Gemmatirosa kalamazoonensis: one gene and its partner. The protein of the gene in region 1 interacts with the protein of each later gene in a pairwise test. Links are inferred from orthologs where the notes say so. Each region holds a gene or a part of one and is shown in the gene's direction. Other genes may lie near its edges. The genes, in order: J421_RS19815 and mobA.

Region 1 (10,079 bases):
TGCGAGACGGTGGACCAGTGTCTCGCGCGCGTGCTCGCCGCCGCGGAAAAGGGCGGATGGCGACTGCTCGTCACCGCCGATCACGGCAACTGCGAGATGATGATCGACCCCGAGACCGGCGGGCCGCACACGGCCCACACGACCAACCCCGTCCCGTTCGTGATCGTGGATCCCGACTCCGACGCGCCGCTGCGCCGTGGTGGCGCGCTGTGCGACGTGGGCCCGACGATCCTCCGCATGCTCGGCATCGAGCAGCCTAACGAGATGACGGGCGTCGACCTCGGCGACCTGCAGGCGCGCGTGGCGGCGACCGCCGGGAGCGGGGCGTGAGGTACGTGACGCATGGGACGCATCTCGCGCGAGCGCTCGCGGCGGGCGCCCTCGTGATCGGCGCGCGGGCGGGGGCGCAGGTGGGCTATCCGCCGGAGCGGAGCCCGTTCGAGGATCTGTCGTACCGCCAGTCGTTCTCCACGCTCGCCGGCTACTTCTTCGCCGCGAACGACGCGGCGGGCGTCGCGCCGCAGAGCGCGCCGTACTTCGGCGTGCAGTACGACATCTACCTCGGCGGGCCTGCGTCGTTCACGGCGCGCGTCGGCTCGGCGATCAGCGACCGCACGGTGCTCGACCCGGCGCGGCCGGCGAGCCGTCGGGTGCTCGGCGTCGAGCGGCGGCCGATGACGTTCGCCGACGTGGGATTCACGTTCGCGCTCACGGGCGGGAAGAGCTTCCACGGCCTCGTGCCGCTGGTGCACGCCGGCGCCGGGCTGGCGAGCAACCTGAAGGGGGCGGACCCGGGCGGGCTCAATCTCGGCACCCGCTTTGCGTTCGCGTACGGCGTCGGGATGCGCTACGTGCCGAGCGGTCGCTGGGCGCTGCGCGCGGACCTGGGCTATCACAGCTTCCAGCTGCGCTACCCGGATGCCTACATGACACCGGCGCTCGACAGCACCTCGGTGCTGCCGTCCACGCACTCGAAGAGCAACTGGCTGAACAACAAGGCGGTCACCCTCGGCGTCACGTATCAGCTGTTCCGCTGACGCCCCACCGCCGGCGACCGCGGTCCGACCGCAGGAGCGAGCGATGGCGCGCGATTACGAGGACTTCAGCAGCATCGACGACCTGGACGACGACGAGCTCCGGCAGCTCGTGCGCGACCGGCTGGCCGAGAACCCCGACATCGATCCGGACGACATCACCGTGGACGTGGTCGACGGCACGGTGCGTCTCGAAGGGCGCGTGGGCACCGAGGCGGAGCTGCGCATCGCGGAGCACGTGGTGACGGATCTCGTCGGCGCCGCGGACGTCGAGAACGGCATCGTCGTCGATCCGGTGCGGCGCGCCGACACGCCGATGGACGTCGAGGACCACCTGGAGATGGAGCGCACGACGGCGAACACGCTGATCGGCGACATGCCGCCCCAGGAGTCGGACGAGGTGCACGAGGCACGCGGCGACGAGGACCTCGACGAGCGCATGTTCGGCACGACGGACATGCAGGACGCGATCGCCCACGGCACGACGTACATCCCGCCCGAGTCGCCGACGCCCGAGGGGCTGCGCGGCACGGACGCGGGGCCGGGGGAGATGGCCGAAGACCACTAGGGCACGAGGGCAGGAGGGCACGAGGGCAGGAGCCATCTCCTCTCGTGCCCTCCTGCGCTCCTGCCCTCCTGCCCTTCTTCATGGCTCGTTTCTCACTGACTCGCCGCGTGAGCTTCGCGGCGGCGCATCGCTACCGGCGGCCGGACTGGAGCGACGAGAAGAACGCCGCGGTGTTCGGGGCGTGCGCGCGGCCGAACTATCACGGGCACAGCTACGCGTGCGACGTGACGGTGAGCGGCCCGCTCGACGAAGCGACGGGGTTCGTGGCCGACCTCGGGCTGCTCGACCGCGTGCTGCACGAGGAGGTGCACGCGCGGTTCGACCACGCGAACATCAACCTCGACGTGCCGGAGTTCGCGGACGGGCGACAGATCCCGAGCGGCGAGAACCTCGCGCGCTACGTGTGCGAGCGAGTGCAGCGACGGCTGGACCAGGCGCTGGGGACGGGCACGCTGCGCGTGACGCGGGTCACGGTCGCGGAAGATCGCACGCTGTCGGCGACGTATGAGCCGTAGAAGCGTGCGGCGGCGCTGAGCAGGCGGCGCTGATGCGGCGGCGCTGATGCGGCGGCGCTGACACGGCGGCGCTGAGACCACGTGTTCCCAGCGCCGCAGTTACAGCGCCGAAGCTTCAGTGCCGCCTCATCAGCGCCGCCAGCGCTTAGTTTGCGGTCATGCGTCCACTTCCGCTGCTGCTCGTCCTCACCCTCGCCGGCGCGTGCACGCGCGCGGCCGCACCCCCGCCGGCGCCGACGCCCGCCCCCGCGCCGGTCGACCCCCGCACCGCGGCACTCGCCCGCTTCCGCGCCGACGTCGACTCGATGGTGCGCGACCCGCAGTGGTCCAACGCACACTGGGGCATCCTCGTCGTCGACCCGGGGCGCAACGAGACGCTCTACGCGCACAACGCCGGCAAGCTGTTCCTGCCCGCGTCGAACCAGAAGATCATCACCGGCTCCGTCGCGCTCACGCTGCTCGGCGCCGACTACCGCTGGCGCACGTCGTTCGCGACGCGCGGGCGGGTGACCAACGGCACGCTCGACGGGGATCTCGTCGTGATCGGCCGCGGCGATCCCACGGTGAGCGATCACATGCGCGGCGACGCGTTAGGCCCGCTGCGTGACGTCGCCGACTCGCTCGCGGCGCGCGGCATCAAGCGCATCCGCGGTCGAATCGTCGCCGAGGGCGATCTGTTCCCGGGCCCCACGCTCGGCTACGGGTGGGACTGGGACGACGCGATCTACGGCTACGGCGCGGGCGTGGACGAATTGCTGTTCAACGAGGGCTACACGCGCGTCGTCGTGCGCGGCGCCGCGGCGCCAGGCGGCGAGCCGACGGCGTGGACGGCGCCGATCTCCGCGTATCCGGCGCTGAAGATCGAGGCACGCACCGTTGCGCCGGCCGACACCGGACGCCGTCGCGCGCGCGTCGAGGCACGCCCCGACAGCGCGACCGGCGGATACGTCATCGAGGGCACGATCGCGCCGAACGACAGCGCGGCGCTCGAGCTGGCGTACCCCGATCCGACGCGCTCGTACCTCTCGGCACTGCACGAGGCGCTGGCGCTGCGCGGCGTGTCGGTCACGGAGCCGACGCGCCGCGCGACATCCTCGCGCACGCGCGTCACCAAGAGCCTGACGCCTAACGGCGCGCCGGCGGACACGCTGTTCCATCTCGTCTCGCCGACGCTGCGCGAGGTGCTGCCGGTGCTGGAGAAGCCGTCGCAGAACCAGATCGCCGAGATCCTGCTGCGGACGTTGGGCTACGCGCGCACGGGCGTCGGCTCGGCCGACAGCGGGCGGCGCGTGATCGACGCGCAGCTTCGCGCATGGGGCGTCACGCCGGAGCGCGACGCGGTGGTGCGCGACGGCAGCGGCCTGTCGCGGCACGACTACGTGACGCCGTGGACGCTCGTGAAGGTGCTCACGACCATCCGCTCCGACACCGCGTTCCGCGCGTTCTACGACGCGCTGCCGATCGCCGGCGTGGACGGCACGATCCGCAACCGCATGAAGGGGACGCCGGCCGAGGGCAACGTGCACGCGAAGACGGGCACCGTGGACAAGGCGCGCTCGCTGTCGGGCTACGTGACGACGGCCGACGGCCGGCAGCTCGTGTTCAGCTTCCTCTGCAACAACTACACGGTGCCGACGCGCGAGGTGGAGCGCGTGCAGGACGCGATCGCGGCGCGCCTCGCCGCGATGGGCGCCCCCGCCACGGCGTCGCAGCGGTGACGGCCCGCGGCGGCGACGGACCTCCGACGCGTCTCTCGTTCGCCGAGGCGCTCGCCGCCGTCGTCGCCGCCGCGGAGCCGCTGCCCGCCGAGTCGGTGCCGCTCATGGACGCGCTGGGCCGCGCGCTCGCCGATGACGTCGCGTCGCCGCTCGACCTGCCGCCGTGGGACAACGCCGCGATGGACGGCTACGCGGTGCGCGTCGCGGACGTGCACGGCGCGTCGCGAGAGCGACCGGCGACGCTGCGCGTCGTCGGCGACATCGCCGCCGGAGGCGATGCGTCGGCGGTGTCGTTAGGCGCCGGCGACGCCGCGCGCATCTCCACCGGCGCGCCCGTGCCGGCGAGCGCCGACGCCGTGGTACGCGTGGAGGACACGGAGGCCGACGGAGCGCGGGTGCGCGTGCTGAGCGACCGCGACGTCGTCGGCGACAGGCCGCAGCGCCGCAACGTGCGGCCGCGCGGCGAGGACGTGCGCGCCGGCGCCACGGTGCTGGAGCGCGGCACCACGATCGGCGCGGCGGCGATCGGCGTGCTGGCGAGCGTCGGACGCGCGAGCGTGCCGGTCACGCGCCGGCCGCGCGTCGCGATCGTGAGCTCGGGCGACGAGCTGGCGCGCGTCGACGCGTTCGACGCCGTGCTCGCGGGTCGGCGCATCGTCTCGTCGAACTCGTACGCGCTGACCGCCCACGCATGGGCGGCCGGCGCCGACGCCACCGACTGCGGCTTCGTGCGCGACGACGCGGGTGCGCTGCGCAGCCTGCTCGCGACGGTGCTCGCGCGCGGCTTCGACGCGATCGTGACGTCGGGGGGCGTGTCGGTCGGCCTTCACGACCACACGCGCGACGCGCTGCTCGCGTTAGGCGCGGAGCTGCGCTTCTGGCGCGTGCGCATGCGCCCCGGCGGGCCGTTCGGTTTCGGCGTGGTGCACTGGGGCGACCGTCGCGTGCCGTGGCTCGGCCTTCCCGGCAACCCGGTCTCGGCGCTCGTCACGTTCGAGCTGTTCGGGCGGCCGCTGCTGCGCCGCATGGGCGGGCACCGTCGTGCGTTCCGACGGGCGGTGAGCGTGCGCGTGGGTGAGCCGGTGCGCGTGGGCGCGACGCTCACGCACTTCCTGCGCGTCACGCTCGACCACGACGACGACGGCCATCTCGTCGCGCGGCTCACGGGGCCGCAGGGCTCCAACCTGCTCACGTCGATGGCGCGGGCCGAGGCGCTGCTCGTCGTGCCCGAGGGCGTGCAGGACGTGCCCGCCGGCGCGACGCTGCACGCGATCCTCCTCGGCGACGACGCGCTCGACGCGGAACGGCCGCCGGCGTGAGCGGACCGGCCACCGGCGTGCCGCGCGATCTCGCGGCGCGCTTCGACGTCGTCGACGGCGTGGTACGACTCGGCGACACGACGTTCGACGTGATGCGGCCCCGCAGCGCGGAGGACCTCATCAGCGAGGACGACTTCGCGCGCGACGAGCGGCTGCCGTACTGGGCCGACGTGTGGCCGTCGTCCATCGCGTTGGGCGAGCGGCTGCTGCAGGAGCACGGCGCCGGCTGCTCGCTGCTCGAGCTGGGGTGCGGCGTGGGCGTGGTGGCGCTCGCGGCGGCGCGTGCGGGATTCGACGTCACGGTGAGCGACTACTACGACGACGCGCTCGCGTTCGCCCGCGCGAACCTCGCGCGCGCCGGCCACGACGTCGTCGCGCGTCACCTCGACTGGCGCGCGCTCCCCGACGATCTGCCCACCTACGACGTCGTCGTCGCGTCGGACGTGCTGTACGAGCGGCCGTACGCGGAGCTCGTCGCGGCGGTGCTCGACCGCGCGCTCGCGCCGCGCGGCATCGCGCTCGTCGCCGACCCGGGGCGCCTCGCCGCGCCGGCGTTCGTCGAGGCCGCGCAGGCGAGGGGCTTCCGCGTGGACGGATCGTACGTGCGGCCGGTGCCGATCGGGGAGATCGTGCAGCGGATACGGATCTACACGCTGCAGCGGCGATGAGTCCAGTCGGCGCGTCGGCGCGCCGTCTCTCACTTCCTCGCTGCGGAGAGCTCCTCGTGATTGGCAAGCGGATCGACTGATCCGCGGATCGGTCGATCCGCTACCGAAAAACGAGGAGCTTCTTTCTTCTCCGGGAGGAGTCGTGAGGCGGCGCGCCTAACGCCCCGGCTCGCGCCGCTCGCGGAGAGCGGCGCGAGCCGGGGCGGGGCTCGCTTCAAGGGGCGTACCCCGAGGCGCGCTCAGCGCGGCGAACTCGTGGCGAGCCGCGACGCGACCACCTCCGAGACGTCGAGCACCGGCACCTCCGAGCCCTTCGCGGTGACGCCGTCGGTCACCATGGTCATGCAGAACGGGCACGCGACCGCGATCGCCTCGGCGCCGGTCGCGAGCAGCTCCTCGGTGCGCTCGATGTTGATGCGCTTCCCCGCCGTCTCCTCCATCCACATGCGGCCGCCGCCCGCGCCGCAGCACAGCCCGCGCGACCGCGTGCGCTTCGGCTCGACGAGGTTCACGACCGGGAGCGCGCGACGCAGCGTAGCACGGGGCGCGTCGTACACGTCGTTGTAGCGGCCGAGGTAGCACGAGTCGTGGTACACCATCGTGAGCCGGCTCGCGTGCTCGTCGCTCAGCGGGATGCGCCCGTCGGTGAGCAGGCGGTCGATGAACGTCGTGTGGTGGATGACCTCGTAGTTGCCGCCGAGCTGCGGGAACTCGTTGCCGATCTGGTGGAAACAGTGCGGGCAGAATGTGACGACCGTCTTCACCTCGTAGCGGTCGAGCGTCTCGATCGCGCCCTTCGCGAGCATCTGGTACAGGTACTCGTTGCCCATGCGGCGCGCCGGATCGCCGTTGCAGCTCTCCTCCTGACCGAGGATCGCGAAGTTCACCTTCGCCGCCTGCAGCACGCGCGCGAACGCGACCGTGATCTTTTTCGCGCGGTCGTCGAACGATCCCATGCAGCCCACCCAGAACAGGATCTCGGGCCGCTCACCGCGCTCGAACGCCTCGGCCATCGTCGGGATGTCGAGCCCCTCGGCCCACTCGGCGCGCGCGGCGGGGCTGAACGCCCACGGGCTCCCGTTCCGTTCCATCGACGTGAACGCCGGCTGCAGCTCCTCGGGGAAGCGCGACTCGGTGAGCACGAGCTCGCGCCGCAGCTCGTTGATGATGTCGAGCTGGTCGATCGAGACGGGACACTCCTGCACGCACGCGCGGCAGCTCGTGCACGCCCACAGCTCCTCCTCGGTGATGTAGTTGTCGAGGAGGCGGTTCTCGAGCGCCGCGGTCGGCGTGGCCGTGCCCGCGTCGGCGCCCTCGTGGTGCACGAGGTGCGGGTTGCGGAACTCGCCGACGTCGCCGACGACGAGCGGCGCCTTCTCCATGAGCCGCTGCCGCGTGTTGACGACGATCTTGCGCGGCGAGAGCACCTTGCCGGTGATGTTCGCCGGGCACGCCGCGGTGCAGCGGCCGCACTCGGTGCACGCGTACCCGTCGAGCAGGTTCTTCCACGTCAGGTGCTCGACGTCGCTCGCGCCGAACTGCTCCGCGTTCTCGTCCTCGAGGTCCATCGGCCGCATGACCTTCGGCCACGGGCCGCTCGTGTTCGACAGGAACGTGTTCGGCAGCGAGACGATGACGTGCAGGTGCTTCGAGTACGGCAGGTAGTTCAGGAAGCCGAGCACCAGGATCGCGTGCGTCCACCAGCTCACCGTGTGGAGCGTGCGCGCCGAGTCCGGCGACATGAAGCCGAGCGCCGCGCCGAGGCCGCGCGAGAGGAGACGCGCGCCGTTCACCTCGTCCGGCGCGTAGATCGACTCCGTGGCGCCGTTCAGCAGCAGCGTCACCATGAGCAGCCCGATCCAGCACAGGATCGCGACCGCCTCCCACCGATGCACCTCGTCGCCCTGCAGCCGCTTCGGCTTCAGCACGAGCCGGCGGTAGATCAGCCACGACACCGCGCCCAGCACGAGCAACGCGAAGAGCTCCTGCGACAGCCCGTACACGCCGTAGATCGGCGACGGCAGGAACCGCTGGTACGTGAACCCGCTCGAGATGCCCTGGATCAGGATCTCGATCGTGCCGATGGTGATGACGCAGAAGCCCCAGAAGACCGACGCGTGCATGAACCCCGCGGCCGGATCGCGCAGGATCTTGCTCTGGCCGAAGCCGATCGAGACGAGGTTCCAGAGCCGAGCCGACACGTCGTCGCCGCGCGGCTCCGGCTTGCCGACCGCCGTCATGTAGCCGTACAGCCGCTGCGCGTTGTAGGCGAAGAACGCGGCGGCGAGGACCAGAATCGCGAGGAAGACGGCGTTGGCGATCGTCAAGACGGGACCTCGTTGTTGTGGACAGGATGAACAGGACGGACAGGATGGACACCAACCACAAAGGCTCTCTTGTCGGTGTTCATCCTGTCCATCCTGTTCATCCTGTCAAAGAATGGTTCACCCGTGCTGCTTCGCCGCCCTCACCGCTTGCGTCAGCGCCGGCACCACGTCGAACACGTCGCCGACGATGCCGTAGTCGGCGATCTTGAAGATCGGCGCATCCTTGTCCTTGTTGATCGCGACGATCGTCTTCGCGGTGCGCATGCCGGCGAGGTGCTGGATGGCGCCGGAGATGCCGACGGCGACGTAGAGCTGCGGGCTCACCACGCGCCCCGTCTGGCCGATCTGCTCGGAGTGCGGCCGCCATCCCTCGTCGGTGACGGCGCGCGTCGCACCGACGGCGGCGTTGCCGAACGCGTCGGCGAGATCCTCGACGAGCTTGAAGTTCTCCGCCGCCTTCAGTCCGCGCCCGCCGGAGACGATCACCGGCGCCTCGCCGAGGTCGACCTTCCCCTTGCTCCCCTCGCGCAGCTCGACGACGCGCGCCTTCGACTGCGCGGGGTCGCCGACGGCCTGCACGGCCTCCACGCGGCCCGCCTTCGCGTTAGGCGCCGGCGTGATCGCGCCGAGTCGCACGCTCACCAGCGCGGGCGATGCGGCGATCGACAGCGTGCCGATCACCTTGCCCGTGTACATCGGGTGCTTCACGACGATCGCGCCCCCCTCGGCGGAAACGCTCGTGGCGTCGGCGGCGAGCGGCGCCCCGAGGCGTGCCGCGACGCGCGGCGCGAGCTCCTTGCCCTGCGCGGTCGCGCTGAACACCGCGGCGCGATAGCCGCCGCTCTTCACGCGCTCGGCGACGGTACGCGTGAGCGTCTCGGCGTCGTAGCGCGCGAGGGCCGGGTGCTCGACGACGAGCACGACGTCGGCGCCGACTTCGGCGAGCTTCTGCGCGACGCCACCGACGCCGGGCGCGCCGGCCACCATGGCGTGCACCTCGCCGCCGCCGGTCGCGTCGGCGAGCTGCCGCGCCGCGGTCACGGCCTCGAGCCCCGCCTTGCGCAGCTCACCGCCGCGCGTCTCCGCGAATGCGAACACGTTCGCCATCAGAGCACCTTCGCCTCGGTCTGGAGAAGTCGCACGAGCTCCGGCACCGCCGCGGCGCCCTCGCCCACGATGCGGCCGGCCGCGCGCTCGGCGGGCAGCTCCATCTTGGTCACCGTGACGCCCGCGGTGCCTAACTGCGCGGGCTTCGTCTCGAGCGGCTTCTTCTTCGCCGCCATGATGCCCTTCAGCGAGGGGAGCCGCTCCTTCGCGAGCCCCTCGTCGACGGTGATCACCGCAGGGAGCGAGAACTCCACGACCTCCACGCCGCCCTCCACCGCGCGCTGCGCGGTGCCCTTCCCGTTCGCGATGTCCAGCTTCGAGACGCCGGCGACGCACGCGACGTCGAGCAGCTCGCCGACCATCGGGCCGACGGTCTGCGCGTCGGAGTCGATCGCCTTCATGCCGAAGAAGATCACGTCGTAGCCGCCGCCTCTCAGCTCCGCGGCGAGTGCCTGGGCGATCGCGAGGCCGTCGGTGGGCATCCGGTCGGTCTTCAGCAGCACGCCCTTGTCGGCGCCCATCGACAGCGCCTTGCGGATCTGCTCCTGCGCGGCGTCGGTGCCGAGCGACACGACGGTGACCTCGCCGCCGGGATTCTTCTCGTTGAGCTGCAGCGCGGCTTCCACCGCCCACAGGTCGAAGTCGTTCACATCGAACTTCAGTCCGGTCTCGTCGACGCTCGCGCCGTCCTTGCCGACCGCGAACTTGACCTCCATCACCGGCACGCGCTTGATGCACACCGCAATCTTCACTGCGGACCCTCCCTGGGAGCTGGAATCGAGAACAGCGCCTCTAAGGTCGCCGGTTACCGAACGGTGTTCAA
Region 2 (9,908 bases), on another replicon or contig:
CGACCGCACGACGGTGATGATCGACTCCGGCCCGGTGCCGTGGGCGGCCGAGGGGTCGGTGCTGCGCGACCCGGGGTTCCTCGTGTTCTGGGGCCCGTACACACGGCAGGAGGACGTGGAGCTGCCCGCGCTCGCCCCGGCGCAGGTGCTGTCGCCGACCGACCTGCTCGTGCACGAGAAGCAGACGACGCCGCCAAGCCGCTACGACCAGGGCGCGCTGATCAAGAAGCTCGAGACGAGCGGCGTGGGCCGGCCGGCGACGTTCGCGAGCATCATCGCGACGCTGCTGGAGCGGCAGTACGTGCAGGAGATCGCCGGCGGACGCGGGAAGAAGTTCCTGCAGCCGACCGAGTTCGGCATGCAGGTCGACGGTCTGCTGTCGCACGCGTTTCCGGAGCTCGTCACGGAGCGCTACACGGCCGACATGGAGGGCCAGCTCGACGCGATCGAGCGCGGCGACGCGACGCGCCCGACGTACCTGCGCGCGTGGTACGACGCGTTCCGCGAGGCGATGCGGCGGGCGCACGCGTTAGGCGCCGAGTACCGCGCCGCCCACGGGCTGCGCGCGCGCGGGCGCGCCGATGGCACCGGCGGCGGGCGCGGCGAGGAGACGACGACGCGCTGCGACCGATGCGGCGAGGCGAACTACCGCAAGATCGCGCGCAAGACCGGCAAGGGGAGCTTCCTCGCGTGTCCCGCGTGCCGCATGACGCGCGACGTGCGCGCGAAGGTGCGCCCCGGCGCGTGCCCCACGTGCGGCTCGGCGCTCATCGAGAAGAAGATCGGCAAGAAGGCGCCGTTCTGGGGATGCGTGCGGTACGGGGCGGACCCCGATCCGTGCACGTATGCCGACTGGACGGGAACGGCGGAATCGAAGAAGGCGGCATCGAAAGCGGCAGCGCGAACGGCGGGATCGAAGAAGGCGGCGCTCCGGCGCGAGGCGACGGACAAGACGTGCCCGAAGTGCGGCGCGGCGAAGCTCGGGATCCTCACGCCCGACGATCCGGCGGCGGGCGCGCCGTTCTACGCGTGCGAGGACCGCAAGTGCCGGTTCCGCCTCCCCGTCGGCGCGCGGCGGCGGAAGGCGGGGTGCCCGAAGTGCGGCGGCGTGGTGCTCGAGCGGTGGGTCACGCCGGACGCGACGGCCGTACCCGCGGAGGCGGTGTGGCGGTGCGCGAAGCACCCGACGTGCGACTACGAGGCGGCCTGGGTCTCGTCGGTGGCGTGAGCGGCGGCGCGCATCGCCGTCCACAACGCGTCCACGTGCGCACGCTCCGTCGGGTACGCGCCGATCGACACGCGCACCATCCACCGCCCGTCGAGCATGGCCGGCGTGAGGTACGCCTCGCCGGAGCGGTTGACGCGCTCGACCCACGCCAGCGTGTGCCGGTCGAGCGCGTCGCCGTCGAGGCCCGCGGGCGCGTGGCGCACGCACAGCGTCTGCAGCGGGGCCGGGGCGAGCACGCGCCAGTCGCGGTCCGCGCGCACCTGCGCCTCCAGCCACCGCGCGTTCTCGAGGTCACGGCGCAGGCGAGCCCGCAGCCCTTCCACTCCCTGCTCGCGCACGAGGCACCACAGCTTCAGCGCGCGGAAGCGGCGGCCTAACGGAATCCCCCAGTCGCGGAAGTTCTTCACCTCCGCGTCGGCCGAGGAGCGCAGGTAGCTCGGGTTCGTCGACATCACGCGCACGAGGTGCTGCGGGTCGCGCACGAAGTACAGCGTGCAGTCGAACGCCGCGCCGAGCCACTTGTGCGCATTGACGATGAGCGAGTCGGCGCTCTCCACCCCGTCCCACATCCAGCGGCACTCGGGCAGGATCATCGCCGACCCGGCCATCGCCGCGTCGACGTGCAGCCACACGCCGTGCGCGCGCGCGACGGCGGCGATCGGCGCGAGCGGGTCGAGCGCGGTGGTGGTGGTCGTGCCCGTCGTCGCGACGACCGCGCATGGGCGCATCCCGGCCGCGACGTCGCGCGCCATCGCCTCGGCCAGCGCGTCGGGTCGCATGGCGTACGCGGCGTCGCATGGTATCAGACGCAGATGCGCTCGCCCGAAGCCGGCGAGCAGCGCGGCCTTCTGCACCGAGCTATGCGCCTGCTCGGAGAAGTACACGACGAGCGGCGCGGCGCCCGTCTCCTGCAGCCCGCCGCGCGCCTCGGAGAAGTCGGACGCGCGCTCGCGCGCGCAGAGCAGCGCCACGAGCGTGCTCGTCGACGCGGTGTCCTGGATCACGCCGCTCCACGCGTCGGAGAGGCCTAACATCCGGCGCGCCCAGTTGCACGCGACCTCCTCGAGCTCCGTGAGCGCGGGACTCGACTGCCACGAGAGCCCGAGCACGCCGAGCCCCGTGCTCAGGAAGTCGCCGAGCACGCTGGCGAGCAGGCCGTTCGACGGGAAGTAGCCGAAGAAGCGCGGGTGCTGCCAGTGCGAGAGTCCCGGCACGATCACGCGCTCGACGTCGCGCAGGATCGCGTCGAACGGCTCCCCGCGCTCCGGCGGCTCGGCGGGGAGCGCGCGGCGCACGTCGCCCGGCGCGACCTGCGCCATCACGGGGTGGCGCTCGACGTCGCGGCGGTAGTCGGCGATGAAGTCGACGAGCCGGTGCGCCTCGGCGCGGAACTCTTCGGGGGTCATGCGCGGTGGTGAAGGCGTTCGGGGGGCGCGCGCGATAGGCTTCGAACCACAGTCTAGCTCACGGCGTCTCACGAACGTATGCGCATACACCTCATCGCTCTCGTGCCGCTCGCGGTGCTCGCCCACGCGCGTGCCGCTCGCGCGCAGCTCGTCGTCGAGCCGGACCGGCCGGTGGGACCGCCGCTCGCGTACCCGGTCGTCGAGCCGCATCTCTCGACCGCGCCGAGCGACCCGCGTCGACTGGTCGTGGGTGCGATGGTGCCGCTCTCCGCGGACGACGGGAGCATGGACTGCATGGCGCTGGCGAGCACCGACGGCGGGCGATCGTGGACCGTGACGCGGTTGGGGCTGAGCGGCCCGACGGGGTGCGGCGACGCGTGGACGGCGGCAACCGGCGACGGATCGGCGCTGCTGTCGTACGGCGCCGACAGCCTAACGGTCGTGCGCCGCTCGGCCGACGACGGCCGGACGTGGAGCGCGCCGAGCCTCGCCGTGCCGGGATGGTTCGATCACGCGATGCTCGCGGCACGCGGCGAGACCGTGTACCTCGTCGGCTCCGCGCGACGGCGCGATCCGGGACGGCGGCCGCGTCCCGCGGTGTACGTCGCGCGGTCCACCGATGGCGGCCGCACGTTCGTCGAGCGGTGTCGGCTCGTGCTCACGAACGTCGAGCAGGAGGCCATCACGCCGCTCGTGCTCGCGGACGGCGCGCTCGTCGTCGGCACGATCGACCACGGCGACGCGAGCGGGCGGCGGCTGGAGCGGCGACGCGCGTGGCTCGTCGTCTCCGGTGACTCCGGCGCGACGTTCACCGAGCCGCTGCTGATCGCCGAGTCGTGCTCGCGCACGCGCAACACGGCGTGGCCGTCGCTCGCCGCGTCGCCGCGGCGCGACGCGGTGCCGGAGCGGCTGTTCTTCACCTGCGAGGCGAACGGCAACCACGGCGTGCTGTTCGCGCGCTCCGACGACCGCGGCGAGCGCTGGACGCCCGTGCGTCGCATCGACGGCGGCGCCGACTCGGCGTGGGCGAAGACGCCGACGATGGCGGTGAGCGCGAGCGGCGTGCTCGCGGTGACGTGGGTGGACGCGCGCGACGACGCGACGGGGCGCTGCTGGCACCTCTACGGCACGGCGTCGCGCGACGGCGGCGCGACGTTCCTGCCGGCGCAGCGGTTGTCGAGCGCCGCGTCGTGCCCGACGGCGGCGGCGAGCGGCGCCGGCGTGGTGGATCGGTTCCCGTCGGGCGGCGAGTATCACGGGCTCGCGGCGGTCGGCGCGAGCGAGTTCGTCGCGGTGTGGCCCGACGCGCGCGACGGGATCTTCCGTCTGCGCTCGGTGCGCTTCCGCGTGCCGGAGCGCTGAGCGTGCTCGCTCGACCGGTCACGGGCGTGATCCTCGCCGGCGGTCGCGCGACGCGCTTCGGCGGCGCGCCGAAGGGGCTCGCACGCGTCGGCGGCGAGCGGATCGTCGATCGCATCGCGCGCGCGCTGCGTCCGGCGTGCGACGAGCTGCTGCTCGTCGCGAACGACGAGGACGCGCGCGCGTGGCTTCCCGACGTGCGCGTGGTGCGCGACGTCCGCCCCGCGCTCGGCGCGCTCGGCGGGCTGCACACCGCGCTGACGCACGCCCCCGACGCGGCGCTCGTCGTCGCGTGGGACATGCCGTTCGTCACATCGGCGTTGCTGCGCGAGCTGCGCGACCGCGAGCGCGCCGACGTCGACGCCGTGGTGCCGCGCGGCCCGGACGGGGCGGAGCCGCTGTGCGCGCTCTACACGCGCGCCTGTCTCGGCGCCGCCGAGCGGCTGCTCGACGCAGGGGAGCGGCGCGCCCGGGCGCTGGCCGAGTCCGTGCGCACGGCGTGGCTCGACGCCGACGAGGTGGCGCGCCACGGCGATCCCGCCGTCCTGCTGCTGAGCGTGAACACCCCCGAGGACCTCGCCGCCGCCGAGTCGCTCTCCCGCGACGAGGGGCGCATCGTATAGTTCACTCATGAGGCAGGAGCGCGTGATCGAGGTGCCGATCGACCGCGTCCGCGGCGACGAGCGGCGGGAGGAGCTGGACGTGCTCGCCGTGGAGGAGCCGCTCGAGATCCGCGTGCAGCTCGGGCGCCACGCGGCCGGCCCGCCGCGCACGCTCTCGGTGACCATGCGTACGCCCGGCGGCGACCTCGAGGACGCCGAGCTCGCGGTGGGCTTCCTCGTCGGCGAGGGCGTCGTGCGCGGCCGCGCCGAGGTGCTCGACGTGCGACGCTGCGGCCCGGTGTCGCGTCCCGTGCCTAACGCGATCCGCGTCACGCTCGGCGGCGCCCCCGACCTGTCGCGGCTCGACCGACACGTCGTCACCACGTCGGCGTGCGGCGTGTGCGGCAAGACGTCGATCGACGCGCTGCGCCCGATCCCCACGTGGCCGCTCGCGGCGGGCGAGCCCGGCGTCGATGCCGCCGTCGTGCACCGGTTGCCGGCGGCGCTGCGCGACGCGCAGGCGGTGTTCGCGCGCACCGGCGGTCTGCACGCGGCCGCGCTGTTCGCCGCCGACGGCACGCTGCTCACGCTGCGCGAGGACGTCGGGCGGCACAACGCGGTCGACAAGGTGGTCGGCGCCGAGCTGCTCGCCGGGCGGCTCCCGGCGCGCGACCGCGTGCTGCTCGTGAGCGGGCGCGCGAGCTTCGAGCTCGTGCTGAAGGCGGTGATGGCCGGCGTGCCGGTGCTCGCCGCGGTCGGCGCGCCGTCGAGCCTCGCCGTATCGCTCGCCTCGGAGAGCGGCCTAACGCTGTTGGGCTTCGTGCGCGACGGCCGCTTCAACGTCTACGCGGGCGCCGGCCGGGTGCGCGGCGCCGTCGTCGGATCCTCAGCCATGTCACTCCCATGAAGCTCCGCATCAAGGGGAACACGCTGCGCGTGCGCCTGACACAGCGCGAGATCGCCCTGCTCGACGAGTCCGGCCGGGTGGAAGAGGAAGTCGCGTTCGCCCCCGGGGTCGCGCTGCACTACGCGGTCGAGGTGCGCGAGGGGCTCGACGCCGCGCGCGCGGACCTCGACGGCTGCCGCCTACGGGTCGCGCTGCCCGACGCCGCCGCGCGCCGCTGGATCACGAGCGACGACGAGGGCATCGAGGTGGAGCAGCCCAACGGATCCGCGGAGCCGCTGCGCATCGCGGTGGAGAAGGACTTCGCGTGCCTGCATCGGCCGAGCGAGGACGCCGACGTCTTCCCGAATCCCGCCGCGGCGACGTACGGATGACCGACGACCGCGGCGTCCGCGCGCAGCCACCGGAGGAGGATCTCGACGCCATCCGCGTCGGCGCGCCCGCCGACGTCGCGGCGGGGCTGCCCGGCATCACCGTGAGCCTGCGCTACGCGCGCGACGAGATGGGCACCGCACGCGCGGTGCGGACGCTCCGCCGCGTGAACCAGAAGGGCGGCTTCGACTGCCAGTCGTGCGCGTGGCCCGATCCCGACGGGCCGCGCCACGTGGCCGAGTTCTGTGAGAACGGCGCGAAAGCCGTCGCGTGGGAGGCGACGACGCGCCGCGCGACGCCGGAGGTGCTCGCGCGCTACACGGTGTCCGAGCTCTCCGACCACAGCGACCACTGGCTCGGCGAGCTGGGACGGCTCACCGAGCCGATGCTGCTGCGCGAGGGCGCCGATCGCTACGAGCGCGTGAGCTGGGACGACGCGTTCGCGATCGTCGCCGGGGAGCTGCACGCGCTCGCGTCGCCCGACGAGGCCGCGTTCTACACGTCCGGCCGGACGAGCAACGAGGCCGCATTCCTGTGGCAGCTGTTCGCGCGGCAGTTCGGGACGAACAACCTGCCCGACTGCTCGAACATGTGCCACGAGTCGAGCGGCGCCGCGCTCGGTGAGACGATCGGCGTTGGCAAGGGCACCGTCACGCTCGAGGACTTCGCGCGCGCCGACGCGATCTTCATCGTCGGGCAGAATCCGGGGACGAATCACCCGCGCATGCTCGCCACGCTGGAGCAGGCGAAGCGGCGCGGCGCGACGATCGTCGCGATCAACCCGCTCGTGGAGACGGGGCTGAAGCGGTTCAAGCACCCGCAGGACGTGCGCGACCTGCTCGGCCGCGGCACGCCGCTCGCCGACTTCCACCTGCGCGTGCGCGTGGGCGGCGACGTGGCGGTGCTGCAGGGGATCGGCAAGGCGGTGCTCGATCGTGGCGCGATCGACCAGGCGTTCGTCGCGGAGCACACGCACGGCTTCGACGCGTACGTCGAGGCGATCCGCGACACGCCGTGGGACGCGATCGTGGAGGCGGGCGGCGTGCCGCGCGGCGACATCGAGCGCGCGGCCGACGTGTTCGCGCGCTCGCGCCGCACCATCACGTGCTGGGGGATGGGGCTCACGCAGCACGTGCACGCGGTGGCGAACATCCAGGAGATCGTGAACCTGCACCTGCTGCGCGGGCAGATCGGCGTGCCGGGCGCGGGGCTCTGTCCGGTGCGCGGCCACAGCAACGTGCAGGGAGACCGCACGGTCGGCATCACGGCGTGGCCACGCGCGGCGTTCCTCGACGCGTTAGGCAGGGAGTTCGGCTTCACGCCGCCGCGCTCCGCGGGGCTCGACACCGTGGACACGATCCACGCCATGCACGCCGGCCGCGTGAAGGTGCTCGTCGCGATGGGCGGCAACTTCCTGCAGGCGACGCCGGACACCGAGTACGTGGCGCAGGCGCTCCGCCGCTGCCGGCTCACGGTGCACGTCGCGACGAAGCCGAACCGCGCGCACCTCGTCGCCGGCAGGCGCGCGCTGCTGCTGCCGTGCCTCGGCCGGTCGGAGCGCGACGGGGACCGGTTCGTGAGCACCGAGAACTCGATGGGCGTCGTGCAGATGTCGCGCGGCACGCTGGACCCCGCGTCGCCGCACCTGCTGAGCGAGCCGGCGATCGTCGCGCGGCTCGCGCGCGCCGTGCTGGGCACGCGGACCACGGTCGACTGGGAGGGCATGGCCGCCGACCACGATCGCGTGCGCGACGCGATCGAGCGCGTGATCCCGGGGTTCGCGGACTACAACGTGCGCGTGCGGCAGGACGGCGGGTTCCATCTGCCCAACGCGGCGCGCGAGCGGCGGTTCGTCACGGCGACCGGACGCGCGCACTTCACGACGCACGCGCTGCCGCGGATCGAGCTCGCGCCCGACGAGCTGCTGCTGACGACGGTGCGCAGCCACGACCAGTTCAACACCACGGTCTACGCGCCGAACGATCGCTACCGCGGCATCCGCGGCGGGCGCCGAGTGCTGTTCATGCACGTCGACGACATGCGCGCGCGCGGGCTCGCGGCAGGCGCGGCGGTGGACGTCACGAGCACCTGCGAGGGGCGCGTGCGGCGCGCGCGGCGGTTCCGCGTGGTGCCCTACGACATCCCCGCCGGCTGCGTGGCGGCGTACTTCCCGGAGACGAACGTGCTCGTGCCGGTGGAGCGCACGGCGGAGCGGAGCAACACACCGATCTCGAAGTCGGTGCCCGTTCGCGTCGAGCCGGCGAGCGCCGGCGCGCGGTGACGCGCCGGCGCGCCAGGCCTCACGGCGCCTTCGTTCCCTCGACGCGCAGGTGCAGCACGGAGTCGGGACGCGTCGTCTTGTAGTGCGCGGTGGACGTTCCGGTGAGGCGGTCGCCCTGCCGCCGGAACGCGCCGTCGGTGGTGACCTGCATGCCCTTGCGGCGCACGCTCGCGTACGGTCCCGCGTGCACGGTGATGCTGTCGCCGGACGCCATGGCCTTCACGGGGACCTTCAGGCCGTTCGGGAACTGCAGCGTCCACGTGGAGTCGGCGGTCGCCGTCATCACGTAGGTGGTCGCGGTGGTGTCGCCGCTGTCGGGCACGGCGCGCATGTTCCACTTCCCGGCGACGTCGGCGAGCGTGAGCGGCGCCGGGGGCGGAGGCGTGGGGGCGGCCACCGCAGCGGGCGTGGTCGTGTCGGCGGCGGTCGAGTTCGCGGCGGTGTCCTTCTTCGCGCAGGCGACGGCGGCGACGAGGCAGAATACGGCTAGGTGCGTGAGGCGGCGCATGCTTCCCTCCGAGGTGCATCTCGTGGGACGGCGGTCCGCGCCCGGATGTCGGGTGGGACCGCGAACTTACCGCGACCCGAGGCCGCCCGTCAGAGGCAGCGGCGGAAGCAGCCGTTCCGGATTCGTCTCCAGCGCCGCGCGCTTGAGCGACGCCGCGTAGGGCAGCGCGAGGAACTGGTCGACGTTGCGCCGCATGCCGGTCACGCCGGGGCTCGGCCAGTCGCTCCCCCAGAGCAGCTTGTGCTCCAGCTCCGCGAGCTTCGGGAACCACTCGGGGAGCAGCTTCGGCGGGATGCCGGAGAGGTCGAACCACACGTTCGCGTGCCGCCGCAGCACGAAGAACGCCTCGCGCATCCAGAACGGACGGCCGCCGTGCGCGAGCACGATGCGGAGATCCGGGAAGTCGATCGCGACGTCGTCGATCTCGAGCGGGTTGCCGTACTTGCACCGCGCGCGCGGGAACACGCTCGTGCCGGTGTGGATCAGCACCGGGATGCCTAACGCCTCGCAGCGGCGGTAGATCTCGGCCTGCGCGTCGAGCCCGTCGGCGTAGGCGTTCGCCGGGAGCGCCTGATGGTTCGGGTGCACCTTCAGCATCCGCATGCCCATCTCGACCAGCCGGTCGACGTCGCCCGCGGGATCGGTGGTGTGGCGCGGGTGTACGCCGCCGTACCACATCATGCGGTCTGGCGCCGACTCGGCGTACCGCGCCGCGTGCAGGATCGTGCGCAGGTCGGTGCCCATCACCTCCGGCGCGGGATAGTTCACGAGCCCCACGCGGTCGATCCCCTCGGCGTCCATGATCTCGAGCAGCAGCCGCGGGTCGTACATGACCTCCACGAGCCGCTCGAAGTCCTGCCCGCGGCGCAGCACCTCCAGCACGTCGTCGCGCAGCTCGCGCCACGGGTGGATGTGGATGTGGCAGTCGGTGACGCGGATGCCGTCGATCACTTCAATCGGGAAGAACGGCCGTCGCCTCGATCTCGACCTTCGCGCGCTCCTCGACGAGCGACGACACGAACAGCACCGACATCGGTGGGTAGTGCAGGCCGAACAGCTCGCGGTAGGCCGCCCCGACGTCGCGGCGCGACGCGAGAAACGCGGCGCGGTCGGTGACGAACCAGGTGAGACGCACGAGATGGCGCGGCTGCGCGCCCGCCTCGTCGAGCAGGCGCGCGACGTTCGCCAGCGCCTGCCGCACCTGCGTCGCGAAGTCGTCCGTCTCGAACGCGGCGGTCTGTGGGTTCC

The links.
Region 2: the proteins of J421_RS19815 (region 1) and mobA interact in binary tests that used the Escherichia coli proteins (3 or more experiments, as listed by UniProt). The link is inferred for Gemmatirosa kalamazoonensis from one-to-one orthologs.

Annotation. Positions count from the first base shown.
Region 1 is NZ_CP007128.1:4,542,538-4,552,616, forward strand. What follows is about bases 2,994-5,992. They hold J421_RS19815 (molybdopterin molybdotransferase MoeA), read left to right. Parts: upstream 2,994-3,831; coding sequence 3,832-5,154; downstream 5,155-5,992. Other genes in these bases: dacB (D-alanyl-D-alanine carboxypeptidase/D-alanyl-D-alanine endopeptidase), read left to right, coding at 2,994-3,835; J421_RS19820 (class I SAM-dependent methyltransferase), read left to right, coding at 5,151-5,822. Also shown: gpmI (2,3-bisphosphoglycerate-independent phosphoglycerate mutase), read left to right, coding at 1-330; J421_RS19795 (outer membrane beta-barrel protein), read left to right, coding at 327-1,037; J421_RS19800 (BON domain-containing protein), read left to right, coding at 1,081-1,602; J421_RS19805 (6-pyruvoyl trahydropterin synthase family protein), read left to right, coding at 1,710-2,117; more of dacB, read left to right, coding at 2,276-2,993; J421_RS19825 ((Fe-S)-binding protein), read right to left, coding at 6,062-8,149; J421_RS19830 (electron transfer flavoprotein subunit alpha/FixB family protein), read right to left, coding at 8,267-9,256; J421_RS19835 (electron transfer flavoprotein subunit beta/FixA family protein), read right to left, coding at 9,256-10,008. UniProt on the Escherichia coli protein: Catalyzes the insertion of molybdate into adenylated molybdopterin with the concomitant release of AMP.
Region 2 is NZ_CP007130.1:5,891-15,798, reverse strand. What follows is about bases 2,980-5,807. They hold mobA (molybdenum cofactor guanylyltransferase), read left to right. Parts: upstream 2,980-3,998; coding sequence 3,999-4,616; downstream 4,617-5,807. Other genes in these bases: J421_RS28005 (DUF7009 family protein), read left to right, coding at 5,499-5,807; fdhD (formate dehydrogenase accessory sulfurtransferase FdhD), read left to right, coding at 4,624-5,502; J421_RS28020 (sialidase family protein), read left to right, coding at 2,980-3,996. In the rest of the region: topA (type I DNA topoisomerase), read left to right, coding at 1-1,228; J421_RS28025 (pyridoxal phosphate-dependent decarboxylase family protein), read right to left, coding at 1,195-2,634; more of J421_RS28020, read left to right, coding at 2,713-2,979; more of J421_RS28005, read left to right, coding at 5,808-5,873; J421_RS28000 (FdhF/YdeP family oxidoreductase), read left to right, coding at 5,870-8,152; J421_RS27995 (hypothetical protein), read right to left, coding at 8,172-8,660; J421_RS27990 (amidohydrolase family protein), read right to left, coding at 8,727-9,611; J421_RS27985 (RidA family protein), read right to left, coding at 9,613-9,908. UniProt on the Escherichia coli protein: Transfers a GMP moiety from GTP to Mo-molybdopterin (Mo-MPT) cofactor (Moco or molybdenum cofactor) to form Mo-molybdopterin guanine dinucleotide (Mo-MGD) cofactor.